Regions from separate parts of the Paractinoplanes abujensis genome, predicted to be linked through region 2. Evidence: riboswitches for the same ligand, from Rfam matches in the RefSeq annotation. Region 2 holds a riboswitch; the other holds the start of a gene.
What was found. Region 2 has a riboswitch for cyclic di-AMP ahead of BKA14_RS45235 (LysM peptidoglycan-binding domain-containing protein). Riboswitches for the same ligand answer to the same signal wherever they lie in the genome.
Positions count from the first base shown of each region.

Region 1: linked by a shared signal. The riboswitch ahead of BKA14_RS01055 (LysM peptidoglycan-binding domain-containing protein) and the one ahead of BKA14_RS45235 (LysM peptidoglycan-binding domain-containing protein) in region 2 are both predicted to bind cyclic di-AMP.

Region 1 covers NZ_JACHMF010000001.1:306,385-312,997, forward strand. The annotation lists gene BKA14_RS01050 (serpin family protein) at 1-1,108, opposite strand, end outside; cyclic di-AMP (ydaO/yuaA leader) riboswitch at 1,309-1,466, shown strand; gene BKA14_RS01055 (LysM peptidoglycan-binding domain-containing protein) at 1,469-2,020, shown strand; gene BKA14_RS01060 (M4 family metallopeptidase) at 2,264-4,474, shown strand; gene BKA14_RS01065 (glycoside hydrolase) at 4,545-5,663, shown strand; gene BKA14_RS01070 (WGR domain-containing protein) at 5,660-6,613, opposite strand, start outside.
Region 2 covers NZ_JACHMF010000001.1:6,141,268-6,147,880, forward strand. The annotation lists gene BKA14_RS28100 (DUF3040 domain-containing protein) at 1-326, opposite strand, end outside; gene BKA14_RS28105 (DNA glycosylase AlkZ-like family protein) at 499-1,566, opposite strand; gene BKA14_RS28110 (GNAT family N-acetyltransferase) at 1,610-2,218, opposite strand; gene BKA14_RS28115 (TetR/AcrR family transcriptional regulator) at 2,421-3,056, shown strand; gene BKA14_RS28120 (saccharopine dehydrogenase family protein) at 3,187-4,425, opposite strand; cyclic di-AMP (ydaO/yuaA leader) riboswitch at 4,594-4,737, shown strand; gene BKA14_RS45235 (LysM peptidoglycan-binding domain-containing protein) at 4,739-5,410, shown strand; gene BKA14_RS28130 (YybH family protein) at 5,426-5,788, opposite strand; gene BKA14_RS28135 (LysR family transcriptional regulator) at 5,859-6,613, shown strand, end outside.

The DNA.
Region 1 (6,613 bases), 5.8 Mb from region 2:
CGGAGATCGTGAACTGGAACGGGCGGTCGGCGCGGAACACGGCCGGGTTCACCTGGGCCGAGGTCGTCATGACCCCGCCCGTGACTCCGGCCGCCTCGGTACCCTTCTCGTCGACCCGGATGTACGTCTTGTGATACACCTGCTCGAGCCGTCGGCCGTCCGGTGACATCGGCCGGAAGTTCGCCCGTGCCGGGTCGAACGCGCTGGTCATGCCCATTTTCTGCAGCGGCTTGGTGAGCTGGCCGGCCCAGCGCAGCTCGAAGCGGGGCAGCGCGATGTCCTCGAAACCGCGCGGGGCCAGGCTGCCGCTCAGCGCCTGCCAGTCGGCGGCACCGGCCATCTTGCCGTCCTCAGCCAGGATGATCTCCATCCCGTAGCGCCCGTTTTCGCCGTACGGGAGACGAAGCATGCGGAAGCCGTCGCGCTCGGCATAGCCGTAGGAACCGCCCGAGTGGTGCATTGTGGGCACCGTGACCGGCCCGCCGGGAGTGGTGAACTTCTCGTCGCGCGTGATGAGGAAGATGAGGAACTCGTTCTGCCACGTCCCCAGGAAGTACACCGCATTGAGCAGTACGAGGGTGGCTTGCGCGCTGGGCAGGCCGAGGTCGCGCGCGATGCCCTTGATCCGGCCGCCGGTGTTCTCGTCGACCCAGTCGTCGATCTTCTCAGCCGTCTCCGCCGACCCCAGATCGGCGTCCTCCACGGTGCCGCCGAAGCTGTGCCGCACGAAGTCGGCGTAGTCGTCCTCGAGCGGGCCGTTGTTGTACAGCGCGTCGGACACCGACAACGTCACGTCCTCGGTGTCGGCCAGCTCCCGCAGCAGCGCCCCGACCCGCTCGTCCTGACCCTCGCGCAGACCCAGCACCCGCGCCATCTCGGCTGCGGTGTCCCCGTCGGCGCCGGCCGACACCATGGCCAGCAGCACGGACACCGACACCGGGGACGTGACCGTGTTCGCGTCCTTCTCGTCGAGCTGGGCGAACAGGTCGAAGCCGAACGTGTTGACGGCCCGGGCCACCGGGGCGGCGTCGGTCGCGACCAGCTTCACCTTGATGCGAGCGGCGTCACCGGGCACCTTGTCGCCACCACACGCGGCGGTCGCCAACACGCCACAGACCAGGACAAACGCTGCTAGGGCACGGATCACACCAGTGAGACTAGGAACGGGCCTCCAGGGTTCCCGGATCGATGAGTCGAAGTTCACGATTCGGCCCGCGGATTTGGCTGTACGGGTCGTCGCCTGGTTACCGTCGGCCGAGTCCCGCAGTCGCGGGCACCCCGGGCGGAACGCCGAATCCTGCCGCCGCCCGTGCGGAAACGAACCCAGGCATGGAGCGGGGGACCCACAAGTTCCTCGGCGCGCCGCTGTTCCCAGCCGGCGCGCCTCGGGGTGAAGCCGCCTGCGCGCGGCCGGGCAGCCCAGCCCGAACCCGACAGCTCACCTCGCAGGCGTGGAGGTAGCTCTTTCATGGCACAGATCGCTAAGAAGACCCGTGTCGCGTTCGGCCTGACGGTCGCGGGCGTCGCGGGCGCGGTGGGCCTGCTCGGCCCCGCGTCGCCGGCCCAGGCCGCGAGCGTGAACTGGGACGCCGTCGCCAAGTGCGAGTCCGGCGGCAACTGGAGCATCAACACCGGCAACGGCTACTACGGTGGGCTGCAGTTCAGCCGCAGCACCTGGAAGGCGTACGGGGGAACGAAATATGCCCCGACCGCCAACAAGGCCACCAAGGCGGAGCAGATCAAGATCGCTGAGAAGGTGCTGAAGGGGCAGGGCATCGGGGCCTGGCCCACGTGCGGCAAGAAGGGTGGCACCCCCGCCAAGCCGGTCGCGAAGAAGCCGGCCGCGCCCGCCAAGAAGCCCGCTTCCGGCAAGCACTACGTCGTGCGTTCCGGTGACACGCTGGCCTCCATCGCGGCCAAGCAGCACGTCAAGGGCGGCTGGAAGGCGCTCTACCAGCTCAACAAGACGGTGCTCAAGAGCCCCAGCCTGATCTATCCCGGTCAGCGGCTCGCCCTCTGAGTCGTCCGCGCGTCCGGCCCGGTTTGCCGATCGGGCCGGACGCGCGCGCCGCGTCCCACTGTGTGGACAGCCGGATCGGTGCCCGAATTCGCCCCGTGAGCTGCCCCGCGACAAGCTGGACATCGACCCAACTAAATGGAAACTTAAACTTTACAGGCGATTTCTCCCCGCGCCGTCCCGCGAACTGTGAGGATCTCTCGCATAGACAGACGTGGATGTCTGTACCTCGTGGGGAGGAAACACGTGAGAATTGCTGTCGCGCTGGCCGGCGCCATCGCCCTGGCCAGTGGGGGCCTGGTGGCCACCGCCACAACCGCGTCCGCCGCGCCGGTCACCCCCGGCTCGTCGCTCATCGACCAGGCCGGATCGGCGATCAAGAAGTCGGCCAAGGACCGCTACACGGTCTACAGCAACAAGAACGGCATCACCCGCTACACCCGCACCTACGACGGTTTGCGCGTCTACGGCGGTGACGTGATCATCCGTACGAAGGCCGGGAAGTTCGCCGGTGCGTCGGCCGGCCTGGCCAAACCGCTCAGCCTCGGCACCAAGCCGTCGGTCACCGCCGCCGGCGCCGCCGCCACGGCCAAGGGCCAGTTCCGGGGCACGATCACCCAGGCCGGGACGCCGGAGCTGTTCGTCGACGCGAGCAGCGGCATCGGCACGCTGTCGTGGGAGACCGTCATCACCGGCTGGCAGCCCGACGGTCAGACCCCGTCCCGTTTCCACGTCATCTCGGACGCCCTGACCGGCAAGGTCGTCGGCTCGTACGACGAGATCGAGAACATCGCGGGCACCGGGAACAGCATCTACTCGGGCCCGGTCGCGCTCGAATCGACGCCGGCCGGGGAGTCCTTCACGCTGATCGATCCCGTACGCGGTAACGGTTCCACTTGCGACATGAACAACCGCACGTCGGGCACCTGCACCACGTTCACCGACGCCGACAACACCTGGGGCACAGGCGCACCCGCCGACCGGCAGTCGGCCGCCGTGGACGCCCACTTCGGCGCCGCGGTCACGTTCGACTACTTCAAGGACGTGCACGGCCGCAACGGCATCTTCGGCGACGGGCGCGGTGTCCCCTCCCGCGTGCACTACGGCAACGCGTACGTGAACGCCTTCTGGGACGGCGCCCAGATGACCTACGGCGACGGCACGGGCAACGCCAAGCCGCTGGTCGCGCTGGACGTGGCCGGGCACGAGATGTCGCACGGCGTCACCGAGAACGTGGTGCCGGGCGGGCTCACCTACTCGGGCGAATCGGGCGGCCTGAACGAGGCCACAAGCGACATCTTCGGCAGCATGGTCGAGTTCCACGCCGGCAGCACCGAGGACGCGGGCGACTACGACATCGGCGAGAAGATCGACATCAACGGCAACGGCTCGCCGCTGCGCTACATGTACAACCCGGCCCTCGACGGGCGTTCCCACAGCTGCTGGTCGACCTCCACGCGCAGCGTCGACGTGCACTACTCCTCCGGCGTGGCCAACCACTTCTTCTTCAACCTGGCCGAAGGTTCGGGCGCGACCCCGTACGGGACCTCGCCGGTCTGCGGCGCCGCCGAGCCGGTCACCGGCATCGGCAAGGAGAAAGCCGCGAAGATCTGGTTCCGGGCGCTCGACGCGTACTTCGTCTCGAACACCGGCTACGTGAACACGACCACGCCGGCCAACACCGCCCGCGCCTACTCGCTGGCCGCCGCCACCGACCTGTACGGCCTGTGCAGCGCCGAGTACAAGGCCGTGCAGACCGCGTGGACCTCGGTCAACGTGGCCGGCAACGACGAGGAATGCTATGACGGCAACGCCTTCGCGCTGACCCTGTCCGCCGACAACGCCGCAGTCGGCCCCGGCGAGTCCACGACCGTCACGGCGACCACCGCAGTGGTCAACGGCGAGGCCGAGGAGATCACCTTCAGCGCCGGCGCCACCCCGGCCGGTGTGACCGTCTCGTTCGAGCCGGCCACCGTCACGGCGGGGGAGTCGACCACGATCACCGTGAGCGCCGCCCCGGACGCCACCCGGACCAGCGGCCCGGTCACCATCACCGCGACCGCGGCCTCGCTGACCCGCTCGAAGCCGCTGACCGTCAAGGTCGGCAGCGTCGCGGCCTGCACCGTCACCAACGCCACGGCCGTGCCGATCCCCGACCTGACCACGGTCACCAGCGAGGTCGAGCTGGGCCAGTGCGCGGCCACCCCGTCCACTGCCAGCTCGGTCGACGTGAAGATCCAGCACACGTACATCGGTGACCTGGTGGTCAGCCTGATCGCCCCCGACGGCACGGCCTACGTGCTGCACAACCGGGCCGGCGGTGGCACCGACAACATCGACCAGAGCTACCCGGTCGACCTGTCGTCGGAGACCGCCAACGGCAAGTGGACCCTGCGCGTGCAGGACGCGGCCCGCGCCGACACCGGCACCCTGACCAGCTGGACCCTCTCCGTCTAGCCTCCTCCTGATCGGGCCCGCTCCTCAACGACGAGGGGCGGGCTCTTCGCTGCCCACCCCGCCGGCGCCACTGCCGCCGACTACGGCGCCTGGCAGGGCTGGCGCAACCCCGACCCGGCGACGACCGCCTGGAACTGGAACGCCGACGCCAAGCAGCGCGCCGCCCCGGGTCAAGGCGGCCCAGCGCGGCGCGATCACCGAACTGTTCGCCAATTCCCCGATGTGGTGGATGTGCCTCAACCACAACCCGTCCGGGGCAGCCGACGGCGGCCTGAACCTGCAGTCGTGGAACCACACCCAGCACGCCGCGCACCTCGCGATCGTGGCGCGCCGGGCCCGCGACAACTGGGGCGTCACTTTCCGCAGCGTGGACCCGTTCAACGAGCCGTCCTCGACCTGGTGGCGCGCCGACGGCACCCAGGAGGGCTGCTTCATCGGCGCCACCACTCAGCGCAGCGTCCTGGCCCAGCTCCGGTCGGAGCTGGACCGCCAGGGCCTGACCGGCGTCACGATCGCCGCCTCCGACGAGACCAACTACGACGTCGCCCGCAGCACCTTCGCCGGCTTCGACTCGGCCACCCGTGCCCTGATCGGCCAGGTCAACGTGCACGGCTATCAAGGTTCGGGCGGCCGCCGCGACCTGCTCCTCACCGACGTCCGCGCGGCCGGCAAGGTGCTCTGGAACTCCGAGACCGGCGACGGCGACGGCACCGGGCTGATCCTCGCCGCCAACCTGTGCCTGGACTGGCGCTGGCTGCACCCCACGGCCTGGGTCTACTGGCAGGTGATGGACTCGAGCGCCGGCTGGGGCCTGATCCGCTACGACGGCGGCACGCTGACCGCCGGGCCGATCGAGACCAAGCTGTACGTCCTGGCCCAGTTCACCCGCCACATCCGGCCCGGCATGCGCGTCATCGACACCGGCGTGGGCTACGCGGCCGCCGCCTACGACCGGTCGGCCCGCCGGTTGGTCGTCGTCGCCGTCAACACCGGCGCCGCGCAGACCATCGCCCTCGACCTGTCCCGCTTCGGCCGGACCGCCGGCCCGGTTACCCGCTGGACCACCGTCCCCGCCGCCACCGACCGCTACACCTCCCGCACCGACCTGCAGATCACCGACAAGACCGTCCGCGCTTCCTTCCCCGCCGCGTCCGTCCCGACCATCCAGATCGACGATGTGACCCTTTAGAGCAAACGACGAATCTCCCCGTACGTCCGGTAGAAGCCTCCGCGGGCGGCCTCCCGCACACCCGTCACGACGTAACGGCTGCCGCGCTCGCGGATTCCCTTGGGGAACTGCACCTGCCAGTCGCGGTGATAGCCGCCGCTGACCACCCGGATCCGCAGGCGGCCACCCTCCTCGACGCACTCGACGACCACCCCGCCGTCGACGTCGTGGATCACCTCGACAGCGGTCGACGGCGCGACGGCGGGCATGCGCGGCGGCGCCTTGACGTCGATCGGCTCGGGAATCGTGCCCGTCACCGCCGACTGAACGGCCGCCTCGCTCGCGTCGATGCATGCCAACGCGCCGTTAGTGGTGACGATGTAGAGCCGCTCGTCGCGATATTGCATCGAGTAGGCCGAGCCGCAGCCCGTGCCGAGCTTCCACAGCCGGGTGCCGCTGACGTCGAAACAGTAGATCGACGAACTGCTGTCGCCGGCGAACACGTAACGCCCGTCCTTGGACGTGGCGCACGAGTAGACCGGGGCATCACAGCGATACGTCTGCCGGTGTGTGCCGTTCTTACCCAGCTCGACCACCTGCCGGGTCGCCGTGCCCGCGTAGAGCGTGTCGCGCTCCTGCCACCCGAACAGCACCGCGCCGGTCGGGGTGTTCCACAATTCCTTCCCCGTACGCCAGTCGTAGCTCGTGACGCCGTTGGAGTGGCCGTGATGCACGGCGTCGGCGTCGCAGCGGACCATCCACGCCGAACTGCCCCGGCCCGGGCGACGCCAGAGGAACTCGTCCTCGTGGTCGATCGTCGCGATGCCGCCGCCGGAGTCGGAGACGCCGAGCACGCCGTCGTGGATGTCGAGCCAGTAGATGTCGATCGACGGGTCGATCCGGTAGGCCAGCCGCGGCACCTTGCCCGACAGGTCGTAGACGTTGCCGTCGTCGCAGCCTGCGTAGATCCA
Region 2 (6,613 bases):
TCGGGGGTGATGCGACGGGGGCGGCCCGGTGGGCGGCGGAGCAGGGCCGCGGCGATCACCAAGATGGCGCAGAAGGCGGCGGCCGCGGCGGCGATCCACCAGCCGAGGACGCCGAGGATGACGGCGGCGGTCCAGATGACCACTGCGGTCAAAATCAGCGACAAAGACGGGCGTTTGGGGCGGGGTGGTTCGAGGCGGCCGCTGGTCATGCGGGCGCAGAATTCTGGGTCATCACGCCTCAGCTGACGCTCCAACTGCGCCAGACGTCGGCTGTCTTCCCTGCTCAACATGTCGCCACCTCCGGTCGGGTCGCGGCCACGCCCCATCGAACGGCACGCACTCCGATCAATGCCATTGTTACTCACGTGTTGCCTTTCGGATACCTCCAGAATTCTCCGCGGCCCTCCGGCCGGGACCGGGAGCACTCCGACCAGCCCGAACGCCCGCAAATCGCTCCCCACGGGTGGGCCGCCGGCCACGGGTGAAGCCCGGCGGTGATCACTCGAAGGCGACCCTGGCCTCGGGCACCTCGCGAGCCCGCGCGACCTCGAACGACTCCTTCTCCACCTGTTTGCGGCGGGCGGGCGGCACTGTGTCGAACGTCGTCACGGTCAGGTCGACCCGCTTGCCCGACATCTTCGCGCGCCACACCCCGGCCACCTCGCCGTCGATCAGGAGGGCGCCCGGGTTGCCCAGGGTTCGCCACACTTCCTTCTGCCGCTCGCGGTCGGGCACCAGCACGTCACGGTCGCGGGCCTGCAGCAGGGGATCCATCGGCGGGACGAAGCGGACACCATCGCGGCTCGCGGCCGACTTCAGCTCGTCGATCGCCTCGACGGGCAGCCACGCCTTGCGACCCTCCACGGTGACCGGTGTCAGCCGATCCCCGGGCCACACGGATTTCATCTCGGCCGTCGAACTGCCCAGATATTTGCCCACCTCGAGCGGACCGGCCGGACCCAGCAACCGCAGATACGTCAGGATCAGCTCGGCGATTCCCGCATTTCCGGCTGGGATCGGCGGCGCCTCGGGCAGCGGGCCGAGCATCGCGTCGCGGCCGCGCGACAGCACCTCGACCCCGCCCGCGAGCCCGGAATGCTGCCAGACGTTGCCCGCGATGTGCCGGGCCTGGCAACTGCGGCAGTCATAGGTCAGGGCCGCGGGCACCCGCTTGCTGACCTCGGTGCTCACTTCGCCGCGCGGCATCGGCTCGTGCACCACCTCGCGGAACGCCGCCGCGGTGGCCCGGAAGGCCTCGATGCCGAGCTTCCCGCCGTCGGGGATCTGACCACTCTTGATGCGGGCCGACGCGTCGGCGTCACTGATCGGCCACAACTGTTTGACCAGCGCCGCCAGGTCGGCCCGGCGATGCAGGTGGGGCGCCCCGCGCGTGGCCCAGACGGTGATCAGCCGAGGGTCGGCGAGGGCGGCGCCGGTGCGGGCGGCCAGCGCGACCTGGGCCGAGCCGGGCGTGTACTCCTGCACGCCGAGAGCGAGAACGGGCAGGTCGGCGGGCCGGACCGAACCGCGCTCGGCCAACCCCAGCGCGGCGACTCGATAGGCCATTGCTCGGGCACGGTCGACGTTGACCACGGCACCCCCAGGAATCTCAGGTGCGACGACGGTACCGCCGGGAGGCGACATTTCTCAGCCGGTCGCGACGGGTGTCGGGCTGCCGTTCCACCAGCTCCCACGTGTCGAGGCGGCTGGAACCGTGCGGGCCTTCCTGCAGGATCGGCGGCTCACCGGTGAGCCGGTAACCGCAATGCCGGGCCACAGCCGTGCTGCCGACGTTACCGGGATCGATGCGCAGCAGGAGGCGGCTCAGGTGCAGACTGCCCTGCGCGTACGAGGAAAGCAGGGACAGGGCGCCCGACGCGAGCCCACGCCGGCGCTCCCCCGCGTCGACCAGATAGCCCAGCTCGGCCTCCTTCAGCCCGAGGTCGACCCCGAACAGCGTGACCTCACCGAGCGGGCGCGAACCATCGGTGGTGATCGCGAGCTGGATCCGCCGGCCGCCGACGCGATTCTGATAACAGCGCTTCAGGTACGCGATGCCGGCCTCGACGTCGAACGGCGACGGCATCGGTGACCAGCGGGCGATCTCGGGCTCGTCGAGCATGCGGACCAGGTCGTCGAGGTCGTCGGCGCGCCATTCGCGCAGGATGATGCCGTCCCCCGTCAGTGTGAGCGGATAGGGCAGACGGCTGGCGGCCATGATTGAATCCTGCCCTTAAGGACCGGTTGCGGCCAGTAGCGCAGGATATGAAGCCCATGAGTGATTGGTCATGCCGTCACCGTCGGATAGCCGCTATCGCTCGCAGCGCGTTCGCGGGATGATGCACGGATCTTGAGGGCTCCTCTGCCCAATGTGGAGGGTTACCGGGTGCGTTGATCGGTGAAGTCGTAACGTTGACCCCGTGGAGGAACAGACCACGACGACCCGGCGCGGCGAAACGTACGCCGGCAGATCTCGCGAGCAGCGGTCCAACGAGCGGCGCGCGCGGATCATGGCGTCGGCGGTGCACCTGTTCGGGACGCGCGACTACGACGACGTCACCGTGGCCGACATCTGCGCCGGTGCAAAAGTGTCCAAACGGTACTTCTACGAGCATTTCGACGATCGTCCGGACCTGCTGCTCAAGGTGAACCGCGACCAGAACGAGTGGTTGCTGCGCGGCGTGGCCGCGGCGATCCCCGAGCGGCCGGCCACGCTGGAGGAGTTGTTCCGGCCGGCTCTGCACACGCTCGTCGACATGCTGAAGAGCAACCCGGAGAGCGCCCGCGTGATCTACGTGAACGCTCCCCGGATGGAGACGCGGCGACGCGGCGTGCTGCGCGAGGACGCCCAGTTCGTCGCGGCCGTGCTGCGGCGTGCCGGCGGCCGGCCCCAGGACCAGAGCGGCTACGACCGTACGCTCCTGGCCCTGGTGGCGGGCCTGAGTGAGGTGATCATCGACTGGATCTCGCACGACATGGTCGGCGACCCCGACCGCCTCGCCGACCACCTGACCGGCATCGCCCTGGCCCTCACCACCAGAGCAGCCGTCCTGTGAAATCGCCCGCATCCGGCGGCGCCATCGCCCAGCCGCCTGCTCCCGGCCGCGCCATCTGCCAGCCGGCCACATCCGGCGGCGCCATCCACCAGCCGGAACATCCCGGCGGCGCGAGCCGCGAAACCGGCCGTCACAGGCGACGAGCCGTGATCTCCACTCCGGCCGCCCGCAGGCGCGTCACCAAGGCGTCGCCCAGGCCCGTGGCCGGGGTCAGCACGCCGCCCGGCGAGGCCGGCAACGCGTCGCGATCGTGCACCAGGGCCAGCGCCGACTCGCCGAGCATGACCGCGGTCGCCGCGTACCCCGGGTCGCCCTTGGCCCGGAAACGGGCCGTGTAGCGGGCGCCGGTCGTCGTCGTGGTGAAGAAGTCCAAGGTGAAGTGGCCTTCCCGCTGCGCCCGCTCGCTCGGGCCATTGCCCGGTTTGGGCAGCAGGCGGTCCAGCACGAACCGGGTCGGCGGCAGCATCATGCCCGCCACCAGGGCGCCGAAGCCGACCTTGACCCCGTTTGCCACGAGCGGTGAAAGGGACGACGCCCCGACGCTGAGCAGCTCGCGATAGCGGAAGCGGCGTCCGTAGCGCCAGTTGAGCAGGGCGTTGCTGCGCCGGACGACGCGGGTGTTGTACGACGCCATGAAGAACGGCGCGAGCGTGCCGCGCAGCGTCGGATCCACGTCGGCGCCGCGCACGGTGGCGACGTCGCTCTGCCGGCCCAGGTCGGGCTCGCCGGCCCGGTCGGGGCTGAGCGAGTAGGGGCTCGCGGCCAGCCGGCGCAGGCCGCGATCGTTCTTGACCGCGTCGAGCTGCTGGCGCATCGAGTCGATCGTGCCGCCACTGACCCCGCCCCGCATGCTGGTCACGACCATCGTGGTGTCGGTGAGCTCCCCGGCGCCGTCGGCCGCGACCTGCTGCGCGAGGACGTGGACGCCCAGGTCGGAGGGGACCGAGTCGAAACCGCAGGAGTGCACGATCCGGGCGCCTGTGCGCGCGGCCGTCTCGTGGTTGGCGTCGATGCTCCGCCGGGCGAAGACCACCTCGCCGGTCAGGTCGACGTAGTCCGTGCCGGCTTCGGCGCACGCCCGGGCCAGCGCCTGGCCGAACTTCAGGTACGGCCCCACTGTCGTCACCACGACCCGGGTCGAGGCGGCGAGGCGGGCCAGTGCCTCGGTGTCGGCGGCGTCGGCCACGATGATCGGCCAGTCGACGCCCAGCTTGTCGCGGACGGTGGCCACGCGCGGCTCGGAGCGCCCGGCCAGGGCCAGAAGCGTGCCCTCCGGCGCGTGTTCGGCGAGGTAACGGGCGGTCACCGCGCCGACAAACCCGGAGGCGCCGTAGACGACGATATCGTGATCCCTGGCTCGATCGGTCATGGTTCTGGATTCTGCATCAGCGCTCCGCCAACCGCTCGTTCGGTTTAGTCTCAAGCCGTTTGTTCCTCTATCGATCCGGCTGGTGAGGGGTCTTTCACGGCCTCAGAGCCGGCCCTGTCCGCGCTGCGCGGACACCGCGGGCGGAACGCCGAGTCCTGCCGCCGCCCGACGGGACGAACCTCAACGGCATGGAGCGGGGGACCCACGTTCCTCGGCGCGTCCGCGCGCCTCGGGGTGAAGCCGCCACACCACGCGGCCGGGCACCTCAGCCCGAACCCGACAGCTGACCTCGCAGGCGTGGAGGGTTCATGTCATGGCACGAGTCTGTCCATCTGCCCGCGCCGCACTAGCCATCGCCACCGCGGGCGTCACCGGCATCACCTCTCTGATCGGGCCGATCGCCACCACGCCGGCCGCCGCCGCACCCGCGGCCACGGCCGAGGTCAACTGGGACGCCATCGCCGAATGCGAGTCGGGCGGCGACTGGAGCATCAACACGGGCAACGGCTATTACGGCGGCCTGCAGTTCAGCCGCAGCACCTGGCGCGCCTACGGCGGGTCACGGTTCGCTCGCACCGCCGACCAGGCCAGCCGGACCGAGCAGATCGCGATCGCCGAACGCGTGCGCGACGGCCAGGGCCTGGGGGCCTGGCCCACATGCGGCCGTCGAGCCTCGTCGACCAGGCAGTATCGAGCCGCCCAACTCGCCGAGGCCCGCGCTGACAGAGCAGCCGCGGCGGCAACGGCTCAAGCAACAACCACTGACGCACCGACTGCACAAGCCACCGCGACAGCCGGCTCGGTCACCCGCTCGACGCCTACCCGTGCGAAGAAACGCGTCTACATCGTGCGCGCCGGAGACACCTTGGCCGTGATCGCCCAGCGGACGAACTATCCCGGCGGCTGGCGCGCCCTGCACCGCCTCAACCGCGACGTGCTCAGCAGCCCGCACCGGATCTATCCCGGTCAGCCGCTCGCGCTGTGACAGACGCCGGTCGCCTCAGGCCGGGTTGACGAATTCCGGCTGGTCGAGGACACGCAACCATGTGCCGTCAGGCTGACGACGCACCACCTGGGCCCGGGCGCCGGCACCGTCGCTCGGCGGCGTCGACGTCAGGGCCAGGTCGCCGCTGATCAGCGTGGGCAACGGCTCCTCGGGCGTGAAGGACGGCATGTGCGGCAGAGCCTCCTCCCACAGCCGCTGGATCGCGGCCCGGCCGACGGTCTGGCGGCCGGGCGGATAGGCCATCACCGCGTCTTCCTCATAGAGCAGAGCCAGCCCTTCGGCGTCTTTGGCGTTGGCACGCTCAACGAAGAGGCGGGTCAGGTCTTCGGGACGGTTGGCCTTCTCGCGTTCGGTCATGCGTCCACCTTGCTCCGGCCGGGTCGACAAGTCCAACGCATAGTTCTTATGGGAACTAGCATTGGGAGTTATGGAACTGCGTCAGCTGGAGTACTTCGTAACCGTGGCCGAGGAGGCGAACTTCACCCGGGCCGCCGAACGCGTGCGCATCACCCAGTCCGGCGTGAGTTCGCAGGTCAAGGCGCTGGAGCACGAGATCGGAGCGCCGCTGTTCGACCGTTCGGGACGCACCGCCCGCCTCACCGAGACGGGTGCGGCCGCCCTCCCGTACGCGAAAGCAGCCCTGGAGGCCGCCGCCGGTCTGCGGCAGGCAGTGGACGAGGTGCGGGGGCTCGTGCGAGGACAGCTGACGGTCGGGATGGTGACCGGATGCGAGGTCAAGCCGCTGTTCGCCGCGCTGGCCGCCTTCAGCCGCGAGCATCCGGCGATCGAGCTCGACCTGATCGAGGACAACTCCGACCGGCTCGTCGCGGGTGTGCGGGTCAGCACGGTGGACGTGGCCCTGGTGGGCGTGGCCGGCGAACCTCCGCAACACCTGGAGTCGCAGGTGATTGTGCGCGAAGGTCTGGCCGCCATGGCGCCCGCCGACTCCGAAGTGGCCCGCCTCGACCGCATCCCGTTGACCGAGCTCGTCGCGCATCCGCTGGTCACTCTGCCCGCTGGCACCGGCGTCCGCACCGTGCTCGACGAATCGTGCCTGGCCGCGAGCCTGTTCCCCAATGTGGTGCTGGTCGCGTCGGCGCCGGGCGCAGTGGCCGAGCTGGCGTCGCGCGGCCTCGGCCTGGGCGTGCTCAGCGAGTCCATGGCGACCGCGTTTCCGCAGCT